DNA from 4 places in the Altererythrobacter sp. CAU 1778 genome. Region 2 is predicted to be linked to each of the others. Evidence: predicted binding sites of a transcription regulator. Region 2 holds the regulator's gene; each other region holds the start of a gene.

Region 1 (3,242 bases), 300 kb from region 2:
CGAGGCGCTCAGTCGCGGCGCGGCGCATTGCCTGTTCGTGGAGCAGGACATGAATGCCGTGCGCACGATCCGCGACAACATCGCGGGTTTTGACGCGCGCAATCGCAGCGAAGTCAGTGCGGCATCCGTCCTGTCTCTCGGCCCGGCGAAAACGCCGCACGACCTGCTGTTGCTCGACCCGCCTTACGAGACCGGCGCTGGCGCTGTGGCGCTCGACCGGTTGCTCAGGCTCGGCTGGATCGGCGAGGCGACCTGGCTGGCGGTCGAGACATCCGCCACCGAAAGTGTCGAAGTGAGCGCCCTCGCCGTCGATGCCGAACGCAAGGTCGGCAAGGCGAAGCTCACCCTGCTCCGCCTCGCATAACTCCGGCCTCAGATCGGGTCCGCCGCGGGTTCCTCCGTCATGTCGTGATTTTCATGCGACTCGTGCGGAGCCGGGTCGGGAGCTCCCGTTTCCGCATTCTCGTCGACGTTCTGCTCCGGGACCGGCTCCTCGGCCAGTGGAGCGGGGTCGCTCAGAACATCCGGTTCGGCCTGCGTGGTCACCGGAGGCGCGGTGTCTGGCAATTCCGGCGCGGGGAGCACGTCAGGCTGCTCCAACCGCGGCTGCTCGTCTTCCGGCACCTCGACGGCGTCAGGCTCCTCCACCGGGGGCGGCGTGACGACGGTCTGCGCCATCAGTGGAACGGCCAGTACAGCGACAGCGGAAACGAATGCGAACTGAAGTCTTCTCATCGGAATTTTTCCCTTCCTTCTTCATTCGCGTGACGAACCGCCTTTCCCTGGGCGATGTAGACAGACTGCGAGCGAATGGCGGCAACATCAACCGGGCGGGGTCTCGACCGGACCCGTCGCCAAGGCACCGCGCCGTTCGCCGTGGCGCAGATGCGGTGAGGCGAACAGCGGCATTCCAGCAGAAAGGGCGGCTCCGCTATTCGCGAAACCGCCCCCGGAGGAAGCACGGCGTTGCCACCGTGTTTCGAACTCGATCTGCCGATTACATCTCGCTGGCAGGCTTGCCCGGCCAGTAGTCGAGCGGCTTGTTGCCACGCTTGTTCACGGCGTAGGGATTGATGCAGCTATCGGTCACGGTCGCGCTGCAAACGGGATATTCTTCGCCCGAAGCGCGCGCCGGTGCGGTCTGGGCAACTTCACCCGCGACGAAACGAGGGTTGCCCGCTGCCGATGCCGATGCGGTGGTTGCTGCCATCGCAGTCGTGCTTGCCGTCGCTGCCGGCATTGTCGATTGTGCGCTGACCTGCGTCATGATCGCGCTCCACGCGGCGGTCCGCTGTTCGGGCGTCATTGCAAAGACGCGGGTGCGCTGCTGGTCGTTGAGGAGCCACCAGGCGTCCTGCTGCATGGGCTCGAGCGTCCAGTAGTATTCTTGCACCGGAGCTTCCCACGCATTGTAGGCCATCATCCGGTCTTCAGGCCACTCGGCCATCGCTTCTGCGTGCATTTCCGACATGGCTTCACCCGACATGTGGTGGTCGGCGTGGGCGATCGAGGGCACGGTGGCGAGCGAGAGAGCGGCTGCGCCGGCGAGCATGAGGTTCTTCATTGTCTGTCTCCTTTCGAGGGGAACGGTTGCCGGACCTACGCTCGGCACTGCCCGCAGGTTCCGCATTCGCGGCGAAGCGCCCTTGCGCGCAGGCCAGCTGTTCCCTAGCTGTTCGCACTCTCCATGAGCGATTCAGCCCCCCTCCCCGTCCCTGCGGATCGCGCCGCCGAAGCGCCCTACCTTGCGCGGTTGAACCCGCCGCAGCGCGAAGCCGTGCTCGCGACCGAAGGGCCGGTGCTGATGCTCGCGGGCGCAGGCACCGGAAAGACGGCGGCGCTGACCACGCGGCTCGGCCACCTCGTTGCCATGCGTCTGGCGTGGCCGAGCGAAATCCTCTGCGTTACCTTCACCAACAAGGCCGCGCGCGAAATGCGGCATCGCGTGGGTGAACTGATCGGCCCTGCGGTCGAAGGAATGCCGTGGCTCGGCACTTTCCACTCAATCTGCGCCAAGATGCTGCGTCGCCATGCCGAACTTGTCGGCCTGCAAAGCAATTACACGATCATCGACACCGACGATCAGATCCGCCTGCTGAAACAACTGATCGTCCAGAACGATCTCGACGAAAAGCGCTGGCCCGCGCGCCAGCTTGCTGGCCTGATCGACCGGTGGAAGAACCGCGGCCTCAACCCCGCCGATCTCGACGCGGTGGAAAACGAGAGTTTCGCCGACGGACGCGGACAGCAGTTTTATCAGCTGTACCAGGACCGGCTGAAGGATCTGAACGCCTGCGATTTCGGCGATCTTCTGCTGCACGTGCTCAACATCTTCCGCCAGCACCGCGACGTTCTGGAACAGTACCAGCGCCGCTTCAAATACATCATGGTGGACGAATATCAGGACACCAATGCGGTCCAGTATCTCTGGCTGCGGCTGCTCGCGCAGGAACGCAAGAACATCTGCGTTGTCGGTGACGACGACCAGTCGATCTACAGCTGGCGCGGGGCAGAGGTGGCGAACATCCTGCGCTTCGAAAAAGACTTTCCCGGCGCGAAGATCGTCAAGCTGGAACAGAATTACCGCTCCACCCCGCATATCCTCGCGGCGGCGAGCGGCCTGATCGATGCCAACAGCCAACGGCTCGGCAAGACACTCTGGACGGAAGTCGAAGCGGGCGAGAAAGTCCGCGTCATCGGCGTGTGGGACGCGCCGGAGGAAGCGCGCCGCGTCGGTGAGGAGATCGAGCGGCTGGAACGCGAAGGCGCCAATCTCGACGAGGTCGCAATTCTCGTCCGCGCGCAGTACCAGACCCGCGAATTCGAAGACCGCTTCATCCAGATCGGCGTCAACTATCGCATCATCGGCGGCTTTCGCTTCTACGAACGCGCCGAGATCCGCGACGCACTCGCCTATCTTCGCGTCATCGCCCAGCCGCAGGACGATCTCGCGTTCGAGCGTATCTACAACCAGCCCAAGCGCGGGCTCGGCGCCAAGACGCTGGAACAGATGCACCGCCACGCGCGCCGTTCCGGCCTGCCGCTGGCCGCAGCATCGCTGCAACTGGCGGACAGCGACGAACTGCCGAAGCGCGCCAGCACCACCATCGCCGGGATGATGGGCAGTTTCCTGCGCTGGCGCGAACTGGCCGAGACCACGTCCCCCGCCGAGCTGCTTAGGACCGTGCTGGAGGAAAGCGGCTACAACGACATGCTGGCCGCTGACCGTTCGGCGGAAAGCG
Region 2 (3,242 bases):
AAATCCGGCGACTGGCACGCCGACGCACCGTGAGCGATCAGGCCGACGACCTTCCCGTTCCGCTTCCACTGGAAGATGCGCAAGAGCGGATGCTCGAAACCGTCGGACCGCTCGGGTCCGAGAGAATTTCAATCAGGGAAGCCGCAGGTCGTTTTCTCGCCGAACCCGTCGTGGCGTGCCGGTCCAATCCCCGCGCCGACTTGTCGGCGATGGATGGCTATGCCGTGCGCGCAGGAGATGCCACCGGCTCGCTAGTCGTGATCGGTGAAAGCGCCGCCGGAAGGCCGTTTCCCGGCGCGATTGGCGCAGGTGAGGCGGTGCGCATCTCCACCGGCGCGCACTTGCCTGCGGGCGCCGATGCGGTCGTGATTCAGGAAGTGGTGACACGCAACGGGGAGCGAATCTCGACGCAATCCTCCGCTGCCCAAGGCCAGAACGTGCGACGCGCGGGCTTCGATTTCGCGGACGGTGACACGTTGCTCGAACGTGGCTGCCGCGTCACTCCGGCACGGATGGCGCTCGCCATGGCCGGCGGAGCCGAGACACTCGCGGCCGGTCGCCTGCCGAGCCTGACCGTGATCGATTGTGGCAATGAGCTGTTGTCGGGCGCCGGTGAAGCATCGATCGTGGCTACCAATGCAGCGATGATCGCGGCCCTCGCAAAGCCGTTTGCCTCTCTCGTGCGATCGGTTGGCCCCATCCCAGACGATGCCGCCGCCCTCGCAAATGCCCTTGCTGGGGCCGACACCGATGTGGTCGTAACCTCCGGCGGAGCTTCCGTGGGGGACCATGACATGCTGCGGCCGGCGCTGGCTCTATGGGGTGCGGAGACGGGCTTCTGGCGAGTATTGATGCGGCCGGGGAAGCCACTGCTCTATGGCACGCGCGGGCAGCAGCGCGTGCTCGGTCTTCCGGGCAACCCGGTCTCGGCTTTCGTCACGACCCATATGTTCCTCCTGCCGTTGCTGCGGGCATTGGCGGGTGCTTCGATTGCGGAGGCTCTTCCACGCTTCACCATCGCACCGCTGGCAGGCCCCTTGCCCGCAGCGGGCAAACGGCTGGAGCTGGTTCGTGCACGCTGGAGCGACGGTGGAGTGGAAGCGCTCTCTTCGCAGGACAGCAGCGGTCTATCTGCGCTTGCCAACGCTGAACTGCTGATCCGGCGCGAGCCGCAGGCGATTCCGGCCAGCATTGGAGACATGGTCAGGATTTACCCGCTGCGATAGGCGTGTTGACATGGCAACAGAAGTTTCCTAATTGTTCCGCATTCGTTCACTGTAAAGACCGGAAAGCGACGGACAGGATGTTGACAGCCAAACAGCACGAGCTGCTTCGTTTCATTCAGCAGAAACTGGAAGAAACCGGCATCTCGCCTTCATTCGAAGAAATGAAGGAAGCGCTGGATCTCAAGTCCAAGTCCGGTGTGCACCGGCTGATCTCTGCACTAGAGGAGCGCGGTTTTATCCGCCGTCTCCCCAATCGTGCACGGGCACTGGAAGTCCTCCGGCAGCCTGAGGATGCCACCGCGCAGGGTCCGAAGGTCGATGACCGGTCCGGTGCCATTTCCCGCACCGTTTCCGTTCCGGCGGTTGCTCCGCAACCGGCAAACGATGTGATCGAGGTGCCGCTGCACGGCCGGATTGCTGCCGGTGCACCGATAGAAGCTCTGGAAGATCATCAGTCGCTTCCCGTTCCTGCTGCCCTTCTCGGCGCAGGCGAGCATTACGCGCTGGAAGTGTCTGGCGATTCCATGATCGAAGCGGGCATTCTCGACGGTGACTTCGCTCTCGTCCGCAAGGCGGACGCCGCGCGCGATGGCGAGATTGTGGTTGCTCTCGTCCGCGGTGAAGAGGCGACGCTAAAATACCTGCGTCGCGAGAACGGCATGGTTCGTCTGGACCCGGCCAATGGCGCTTACGAACCACAAATCTATCGCGCGGACGAGGTGCAGGTTCAGGGCAAGCTAGCCGGGCTTCTGCGCCGGTACCACTGATCTGCCGAGGCACGGTCAACGGCGATCTGCCGGATAAACATCGGATTGCGAGTTCGTCAGCGTCGCTGCGCTCCCCGCCACCAGCCATGCGCCCCTCGGCTGTCGGCGACGCTGACGACCCTCTCCTGTTCCAGATAAATAGCCAGCCCACCGCTTTCGCTCAGGTGGCGGCGGTCAGCGGTCAACCAGCGCGACTCGCAGCTGCGCGGCAAAAAGCGATCGGCCACGACGATGTCCGCGCGCTCGCACGCGGCGGCAAGGGCCCGTTCCTCGACGACCTCCCCCGAACGGGCCGCGAGCACGTTCCAGTCGCGACCATCCCGGCGGAGGGTAAAACTACAAAAGTCCGCGCTGCACCGCGCACGGCTCCAGCTGTCGATAGTGCGGGTTTCGTCGCCAGCGCTGGCCAGTTCCAGCAGATTGTCGCGGGCGTAACTGCTCTGGGTATCACGGAGAAGGAACAGACCTGCATCCGCGCCGTCCTCGATCACAGCCAGGTGACGCCCATCAGCGCTGACGAGAAGGTCGGGGCCGGGGTTAGTCAGAGTCACAAGCAGCGCGATTCCAGCGGGCAACAGTCCCAATAGGCGCGCCCTCCCCTTCCACAGCGCAAGCCACAGACCACCAAGGACGAAGAGCGCGAAAGTCATCTCGCTCATCTGCGGAAGACGTTTCACCGCCCCGGGCTGCGCGGCCGTCCAATGTGCTATCCATAGAAGGGCGTCGAGCGACTTACCCACCAGCCACCACGCCGGAGCGCCGGCTCCCACCGTGTCCAGCAACAGTCCGAGCGCAATCAGCGGCATCGACACGAATGTCGTCAGCGGAATGGCGACCAGATTGGCGAATGCGCCGTAAACACCGGCCTTGTGGAAGTGGTACAGGCCAATGGGCATCAGTGTGACCTCGATGACGATGCCCGTCAGGAAAAGCATGGCCGCGCCGCGAGCGACACGCCTGCCGAAACTCTCCTCACGCGGTGCCAGGAAACGCTTTACCGGCGCGCTGCCAGACAGTGCGACAATGGCAAGAACGGCAGCGAAGCTCATCTGGAAGCTCGGCCCGACGACTGATTCCGGCCACAATATCATCACGACCATCGCTGCAACCGCGACCATACGCATCGACAGCGCTTCCCGGCCGATGACTAGCGCGCCCAGCACCAGAAGTGCGGCGATGCAGCTTCGGACCGTCGGAACCTCCGCCCCGGTCAGCAAGGTGTAACCCAGCCCTGCAAGCGCCCCCACGG
Region 3 (3,242 bases), 320 kb from region 2:
AAATAGTCGAGGAAGGACCGGCGGATATCGTTGGTCGTCTGCATGGCTGGCAGTTAGGCGTTCGCTGCCCTTGCGGCAAGTCGCCAGATGGGTGCGACGGGCGGAGAGTCTGCGGTTTCCGCAGCAAGGTGTGCTCTCAGGCAACAGACACGAAAAGGCCGGTGGGCGATCCTTCCAAAGAAGGATGCGACGCCACCGGCCCTCGTTTCGCAAGCGACACCGTCACCCGGTGCGCTTCTTGAGAAAAGTCAGTCGTCGCCTGCGTCCGGGCCCGCCATCATTTCCTCGGCGACTTCGTCGGTCCGGCCGCGGATGGCGGCTTCCAGCTTGTCGCAAACTTCGGAGTTTTGCTTGAGATAGGTCTTCGCATTCTCGCGGCCCTGGCCGATGCGGATGCTGTCGTAGCTGAACCAGCTGCCCGACTTCTCCACGATGCCAGCCTTCACGCCGAGGTCGAGTATCTCGCCGATCTTCGAGATGCCTTCGCCATACATGATGTCGAATTCGACCTGCTTGAACGGCGGGGCGACCTTGTTCTTGACCACTTTCACGCGGGTCGAGTTGCCGATGATCTCGTCGCGATCCTTGATCTGCCCGGTGCGGCGGATGTCGAGACGGACCGAGGCATAGAACTTCAGCGCGTTGCCGCCGGTGGTCGTTTCCGGATTGCCGTACATCACGCCGATCTTCATGCGCAGCTGATTGATGAAGATGACCATGCACTTGCTACGGTTGATCGAGCCGGTCAGCTTGCGCAGCGACTGGCTCATCAGGCGGGCCTGCAAGCCGACGTGGCTGTCACCCATCTCGCCTTCGATTTCCGCACGCGGAACCAGAGCGGCGACCGAGTCCACCACCAGAACGTCCACCGCGTTGGAGCGGACCAGAGTATCGGTGATTTCCAGCGCCTGTTCGCCCGTGTCGGGCTGCGAAACGATCAGTTCGTCGATATCGACGCCCAGCTTCTTGGCGTAGACGGGGTCGAGCGCGTGTTCGGCGTCGACGAAGGCCGCGGTGCCGCCGTTCTTCTGCGCTTCCGCGATGACGTGCAGCGCCAGCGTGGTCTTCCCCGAGCTTTCCGGCCCGTAGACTTCGATCACGCGGCCCTTCGGCAAGCCACCGATGCCCAGCGCGATGTCCAGCCCCAGCGAACCGGTGGAGATCGATTCCACATTCATCGCTTCCTTGGAGCCGAGCTTCATCGCCGACCCCTTGCCGAATGCGCGATCAATCTGTGCGAGCGCGGCGTCGAGCGCCTTCTGACGGTCCACGTTGCTTTCCTTTTCAACCAGTTTCAGTGGCGTCGCCATCGCATGGCCTCCTTCGCTTGCCTAGGGGGCATTCCCCGTTATCGACTGCTGTCTGGAAGGCTATGTATCCGCTTTGTTCCACCAGAACAAGGGGGGAACGAAAATTTGTTGGAGACCGATCATCCAGCCCCTACTCCTCCTCGCGATCGACCTCGCGAGCCTGGAACTTCGTCGTGGTCGTTTTGCCCGGTTTCACGCGCAGGGTAATCGTGTGCTGGCCGTCTTTCATCGCCAGCCGTTTTCCCTTGCGCACCTCGTAATCGCGGGCATAGCCTAGGACGAGCCGGACTTCAGCCGTGCGGTTGCCGGAGTTGGTCACCTCTGCGCGCAGGGTGCGCCATGCGGTGTTGTCGTCCGGCTCCTCCCCGTCGAGAACGCAGCGGGCGAAGACCTTGGTGCTTTCGCCCAGCGATACCTCGACATCCTCTCCCAGCGCATAGTCGCGGATATCGTCTTCACCGATCGGCAAATCACCGTGCGTTGTGGGCTCGAACACCGTGACCCCTCCGGTCGGCAGCGACTGGCCAAGGCCGTGCTCCTCGTCGTTTTCGGTTTCGAACAGCAGTTCAACGGGGTCGAAACCTTCCGCCCCGCCGAAATAACAATCGCTCTCGTAGACGAAACCGCCCTGGACATCGTCGCGGTCGAGGAAGGCGACCTGCTTCAGTCCCTTGGCGCTGACGGTGACGGGTTCCGGCACGCGGAACAGCTTGAGATCACCAAGGTTCTCCTCGTTCGCGACCATCGCAGCAGGTGGTGGCGGCGGCGGAGGTGGCGGCGGGGGAGGCGCACGCGATCCGGTGACGATGATGGCACTGGCCGAATCATACATCGCCTCTTCCGCCAGTTCGTTCTTCTGGAAGGTCGGGATCGGCGAACCTGCCGCCGTGCTGCCAATCGGCCAGCAGGTCAGTCGCAGACCGCTGGCGCGCGGCGGGGCGGCGAGCTGACGGTAATCGCTTTCGACGTTGAGCGTGCCGGCCACGACCATAAGGTCGGTGTCGGCGAAGCTCTGGCCGTTGTCGTTGACGAGCGTCAGCCAGCTCAGCATCCGCATCCCGACATCGCCGCGCCGCCCGCCCTTCTGCAGGGTCGCAACGTAGTGCGCGCGCCAGTCGAAGCCCCAAGACAGATAGGTGAGCGTGACCTCGTAGGTGCCGCCGGTGGGATCGCGCGTGTCGATGGTGAAGAGTGGCTGGGCGTAGAGGCCGTCCGGCACGCTGTCGAAGGTCAGCTTCTCCGGCAGGCCGGAGCAGCGCACCGCCTCGAACCCTTCCGAAGTCTCCAGCACCAGCCCGCCGTCGGCGCGGGTGCGGACCACAGCATCTTCGCTCTGCGCCACGCCGGTTGCGGGATCGGTGCGCGTGATCGTCACGCGGTTGCCGAGCGTCCCGTCGACAAGCGCGGCGGGAGACAGCAGGTCGGCGTTGCGGTTCTTCTCGATCGTGCCGCCCGGCAGGCCCGAGACGATGGCGGAGATCGCGATCATACCCTCCGACACGCCGACGAAGCGGATGGTCGATTCGCCCGGCGGCAGGGTGACGGTTCGCGTCTCGCTGATCATCGCGAAGCCGCGCGGATTGTCCTTGTTGAAGCCGCCGCCGCTGGGGTCGCGGTAGATCGTCACGGCCGTATCGGTCGGTGCGGAGGCTTCGACCACCTCGCGCGCCGACAGCGGCTGCGTGACAAGCGCGGCGGCGAGGAAAAGGGTGGCGCGCTTCACGGCCCTGCCCCGATCAGTAGCGCGTAGCGTAAGTGACCCGAACCTCGCGCGAGCCGTTGGCCGGCACGGGGATGACATATTTGCGCATGTCCGCGTTGATCTGCTCGCCCGGAAGATCCTCGCTCACGATGCGGTAATCCCGGCTACCCCAGCCGCGATCGAGCCCTGCCTGCACCAGTTGCACATCGACAGGCACGTTCTTCGCATTG
Region 4 (3,242 bases), on a different contig from region 2:
AGGCATAGATCGAGAAGCAGGAGGCGGCGATCTTCACACGCGAGCCCTTTGTCAGCGCCTGTTTTAGATCCTCACCCCACAGATGGGAATTGTTATCAATGATTTGCATGGATCGCCTCCCGATTGAGCAGGACGATCTGCTGATCCTGAGGCCGCCGAGCCGACGGGTCCGTGTCGAGCCCCAGGCGCTTTAGTGCGTAGTAGAGGAGTGCGCGCTTGACCGGGATCGTCGCCCTGCCCCGATCCATGGCGTAATCGAGTTCGATTGCCTTTCGTTGACCAGCGCTCAGATCGGGGTGGGGCGCGATGATAAGGTCAACGTCACAATGCCAATCGACATCTCGCGAAGCTGCGACATCGGAAGCCTTGCTCGCCCGCGTTTCACCGATGCGGGACAGGACGAAGTCCTTGAATTCACCGCTACGGACGCAGTGTGCTCGGGCGTGCCATCTGAACCCGTCAAACACCAAGGCATGCGGCGCGATCCAGCGCCAGGACGGATCCGGCGACGACATCGACTGATAGAGAACCTCGAGTGCTTCCTTGCGCTTGATTGCGGTCACGACCGCTCTGAGCATGGGTGCAGACACCCCGCGGGCAGGAGTTGGCGCACAAGCAAACCCCGGAACGCTGCCTATCCAGGCATCGTCGGGCGTAATGATCCCGTCAGCTATCGACCGGATCTGGGTGAGATACCGCTCGGCGTCAGGCTTATGGAAGATTGGCTTGAAGGAAGAGCTTCGCACATAGGTCCGTGCGCTTTTGTCGTAGACCATGTTGGTCTCGGCCAGCCCCAGATATCTGTTGAGATCGGCTGACGCCTGATTGATTGAAACCCCGAATGTCTCGACGATGTCGCTTCGGTTTACGTGACCTTCCCAGAACAACCGGAATTCGATGAATTCCAGCCTGCTCTCTACCCCTCTTCGTAATCCTGATTCGACGTCCATGCCCCGTAGCCCCCACAAAAGCTGGACTGACCAGTTTCTGTATGGGCACACCTACTGGACGGACGTAATTAAAGCAATGCGAATCTAATCCGCCTACACGTCAACACGATCCGAGAGCGTGGACGCAACTCCCTCTGTAGACGCGAGAAAATTAAGGACGCGTTGCGTCGTCTTGCGCCTCGGCCGACGCCCTTCGCGAAGATCCTGAACAAACCGTGGGTCCCCGACTGCCTGCCTACCAAACATGCTGGCCTTCGTACCACTTCGCGCCAAATAGCCCTCAATCTGGTCCAGGAGCTCCATCGCCTTCGACTCGCTTTCCGCTTGTGTTCTTGTTATGTTCTTATTAGGAAGACTTCCTAGAGTCTAGGATCGAATTTCCTAGACGGATGCGATAGGACCCGCAGCGATGGAAGATGCACGCAAAGCCCTGGACGATCTGATCCAGCAACGAGGCTGTAATTACTCCTCAATCTCCCGCCTTCTTGGACGTAACGCGGCCTACATCCAGCAATACATCCGCCGCGGCAGTCCCCGGCAACTGGACGAGCAGGACCGCTCCGTGCTCGCCCGCTTTTTCGGAGTAGACGAGAAGATCCTCGGTGCGCCCGAACGGCGATCCGGCCCGGTCGTCGAACTGGTCCATGTCCCGGTTCTCGATGTCGAAGCCTCGGCGGGGCACGGCGCTTTGGCCGAAATGGAATCCAAATGCGCCCAGTTCGGGTTCGACGAAAAGTGGCTGCGCCGTCTGACCGCAAGCAAGGCGACGAGCCTTTCGATCATCGCCGTGCACGGGGATTCGATGGAGCCAACGCTGCATGACGGCGATGAAGTAATGGTCGATCTCAATGATGGGCAGTCGCGGCTGCGCGACGGGATCTATGTGCTGCGCATGGACGACATGCTCAGCGTCAAGCGGGTCGCAATCGAGCCGCAAGGCAAGCGGGTCTCGGTGCTTAGCGACAATCCGGCCTATCCCAGTTGGCGCGGACTGGAGAAGCGGACGATCAACATTGTCGGCCGCGTGCTTTGGTTCGGCCGCGCGCTTCGCTAGGTAGCTCGCCAATGCTTGCCCTCCTCGCTGCCTCGATCGTCGCTGCCGGCCAGACCTTTACCTGCACACCCACGCATGTCTGGGATGGCGACGGACCCATATGGTGTGCCGAAGGCCCCCATGTCCGCATCGCCGGGATCGCCGCGCGCGAAATGGATGGAACATGCCGAACCAACCAGCCCTGCCCCGACGCGTCGGCTATCGAAGCGCGTGACGCTCTCGTCGATCTTCTTGGCGGCCCTCGCGGGACCATATCGACAGGGCACGTCGTGGTTCGTGGACCGAGATTGACATGCCGGTCGGAAGGTTCGGCCGGCGGCAACCGGACGGCTGCCTGGTGCCGACTGCCGAACGGAGCCGATCTCTCCTGCTCGATGATCCAGACACGCACGGTGCTGCGTTGGGATCGCTACTGGAAAGGGCCTGCATGCCGCTAAGCCCGGAGCTCTATCTGACAGGCCGTCTTGTAGAAGGCCCCTTCGGACTTGAACTGCATTCAGGCGGCGGCGTGTGGGAGCTCGACACCGGGCGTGGAGCACGTCGGTTGCTCGGATGCGAAGTGGAAGTCTGCGGACGCCGCGCCGGGTTCAACGAGCTCATCTGCGATCAGATCTGGCCAGCAGGACAACCCCGCCCTCCTCGCTCCAAATTCAATGTAGAACTTCTCTTGGCGTGCAGTGTCGTGGGCTACGGTTTGATCGCGTTCCTCCTCGGCCTTGTTGGACGTCTCGGCTGATGCTGAGCGATTGGGAACTCTGGGCCTGTGCCAACCAGGTTCTGAAATCCCACGGTGAGAATGCACCGCTTCATGTCGCCGAGCAGATCGGCGCGCGCGCGCTGGCGCAGGACGAGGCGGGCATTGCCACCTGGAAAGCCATCGGCAAACGCGTGGCAGAGCTGATGGGAAAAGATCGCCCGACGCGCCTGCAATAAGCCAGTATTGCCTCAGCCACATCTCAATGCTGGTCAGCCCATCGGCGAGAGATCGCCCGGAAAGAGAGTGGGCTGAGAGCTCCTGCCGGCATTCCCCTCTCCTTCGAACTCCAAACCCTGCATGCGTTCGACCAGGTGGCGCGCGAGATCGACACGAGCATTGCGCTGGGTTCGCAGGTCGTCAGCACCGAGCCCGACAAGCGTTGCTTCGGACGCAACCGCAAGCGCGACCTCGATGTGCGTAAACAGGATCTCATCGGCGATTCGAGACATGGTCGCCATGAGAACAAAAACAGAACTAACAG

Evidence for each region. Region 2 encodes LexA, which represses DNA repair genes until DNA is damaged. Its sites were predicted from a motif close to GTTCCNCNCTTGTTCT; they were not measured.
Region 1: the regulator LexA is predicted to act here: its motif matches at 1,664-1,679, upstream of ACXYN8_RS05600 (ATP-dependent helicase).
Region 3: the regulator LexA is predicted to act here: its motif matches at 1,394-1,409, upstream of recA (recombinase RecA).
Region 4: the regulator LexA is predicted to act here: its motif matches at 1,268-1,283, upstream of ACXYN8_RS13525 (S24 family peptidase).

Annotation. Positions count from the first base shown of each region.
Region 1 is NZ_JBTLRP010000001.1:1,196,143-1,199,384, reverse strand. Features, by position in the region: gene rsmD (16S rRNA (guanine(966)-N(2))-methyltransferase RsmD) at 1-364, shown strand, start outside; gene ACXYN8_RS05610 (hypothetical protein) at 373-735, opposite strand; gene ACXYN8_RS05605 (hypothetical protein) at 998-1,564, opposite strand; gene ACXYN8_RS05600 (ATP-dependent helicase) at 1,688-3,242, shown strand, end outside.
Region 2 is NZ_JBTLRP010000001.1:1,493,884-1,497,125, reverse strand. Features, by position in the region: gene moaC (cyclic pyranopterin monophosphate synthase MoaC) at 1-33, shown strand, start outside; gene ACXYN8_RS07070 (molybdopterin molybdotransferase MoeA) at 30-1,226, shown strand; gene lexA (transcriptional repressor LexA) at 1,304-1,993, shown strand; gene ACXYN8_RS07060 (ComEC/Rec2 family competence protein) at 2,050-3,242, opposite strand, start outside.
Region 3 is NZ_JBTLRP010000001.1:1,175,708-1,178,949, reverse strand. Features, by position in the region: gene alaS (alanine--tRNA ligase) at 1-44, opposite strand, end outside; gene recA (recombinase RecA) at 249-1,310, opposite strand; gene ACXYN8_RS05525 (DUF4139 domain-containing protein) at 1,441-3,033, opposite strand; gene ACXYN8_RS05520 (DUF4139 domain-containing protein) at 3,047-3,242, opposite strand, start outside.
Region 4 is NZ_JBTLRP010000004.1:57,754-60,995, forward strand. Features, by position in the region: gene ACXYN8_RS13515 (helicase-related protein) at 1-109, opposite strand, end outside; gene ACXYN8_RS13520 (WYL domain-containing protein) at 96-950, opposite strand; gene ACXYN8_RS13525 (S24 family peptidase) at 1,360-2,004, shown strand; gene ACXYN8_RS13530 (thermonuclease family protein) at 2,016-2,441, shown strand; gene ACXYN8_RS13535 (DUF5818 domain-containing protein) at 2,432-2,740, shown strand; gene ACXYN8_RS13540 (DUF6961 family protein) at 2,740-2,937, shown strand; gene ACXYN8_RS13545 (hypothetical protein) at 2,971-3,219, opposite strand.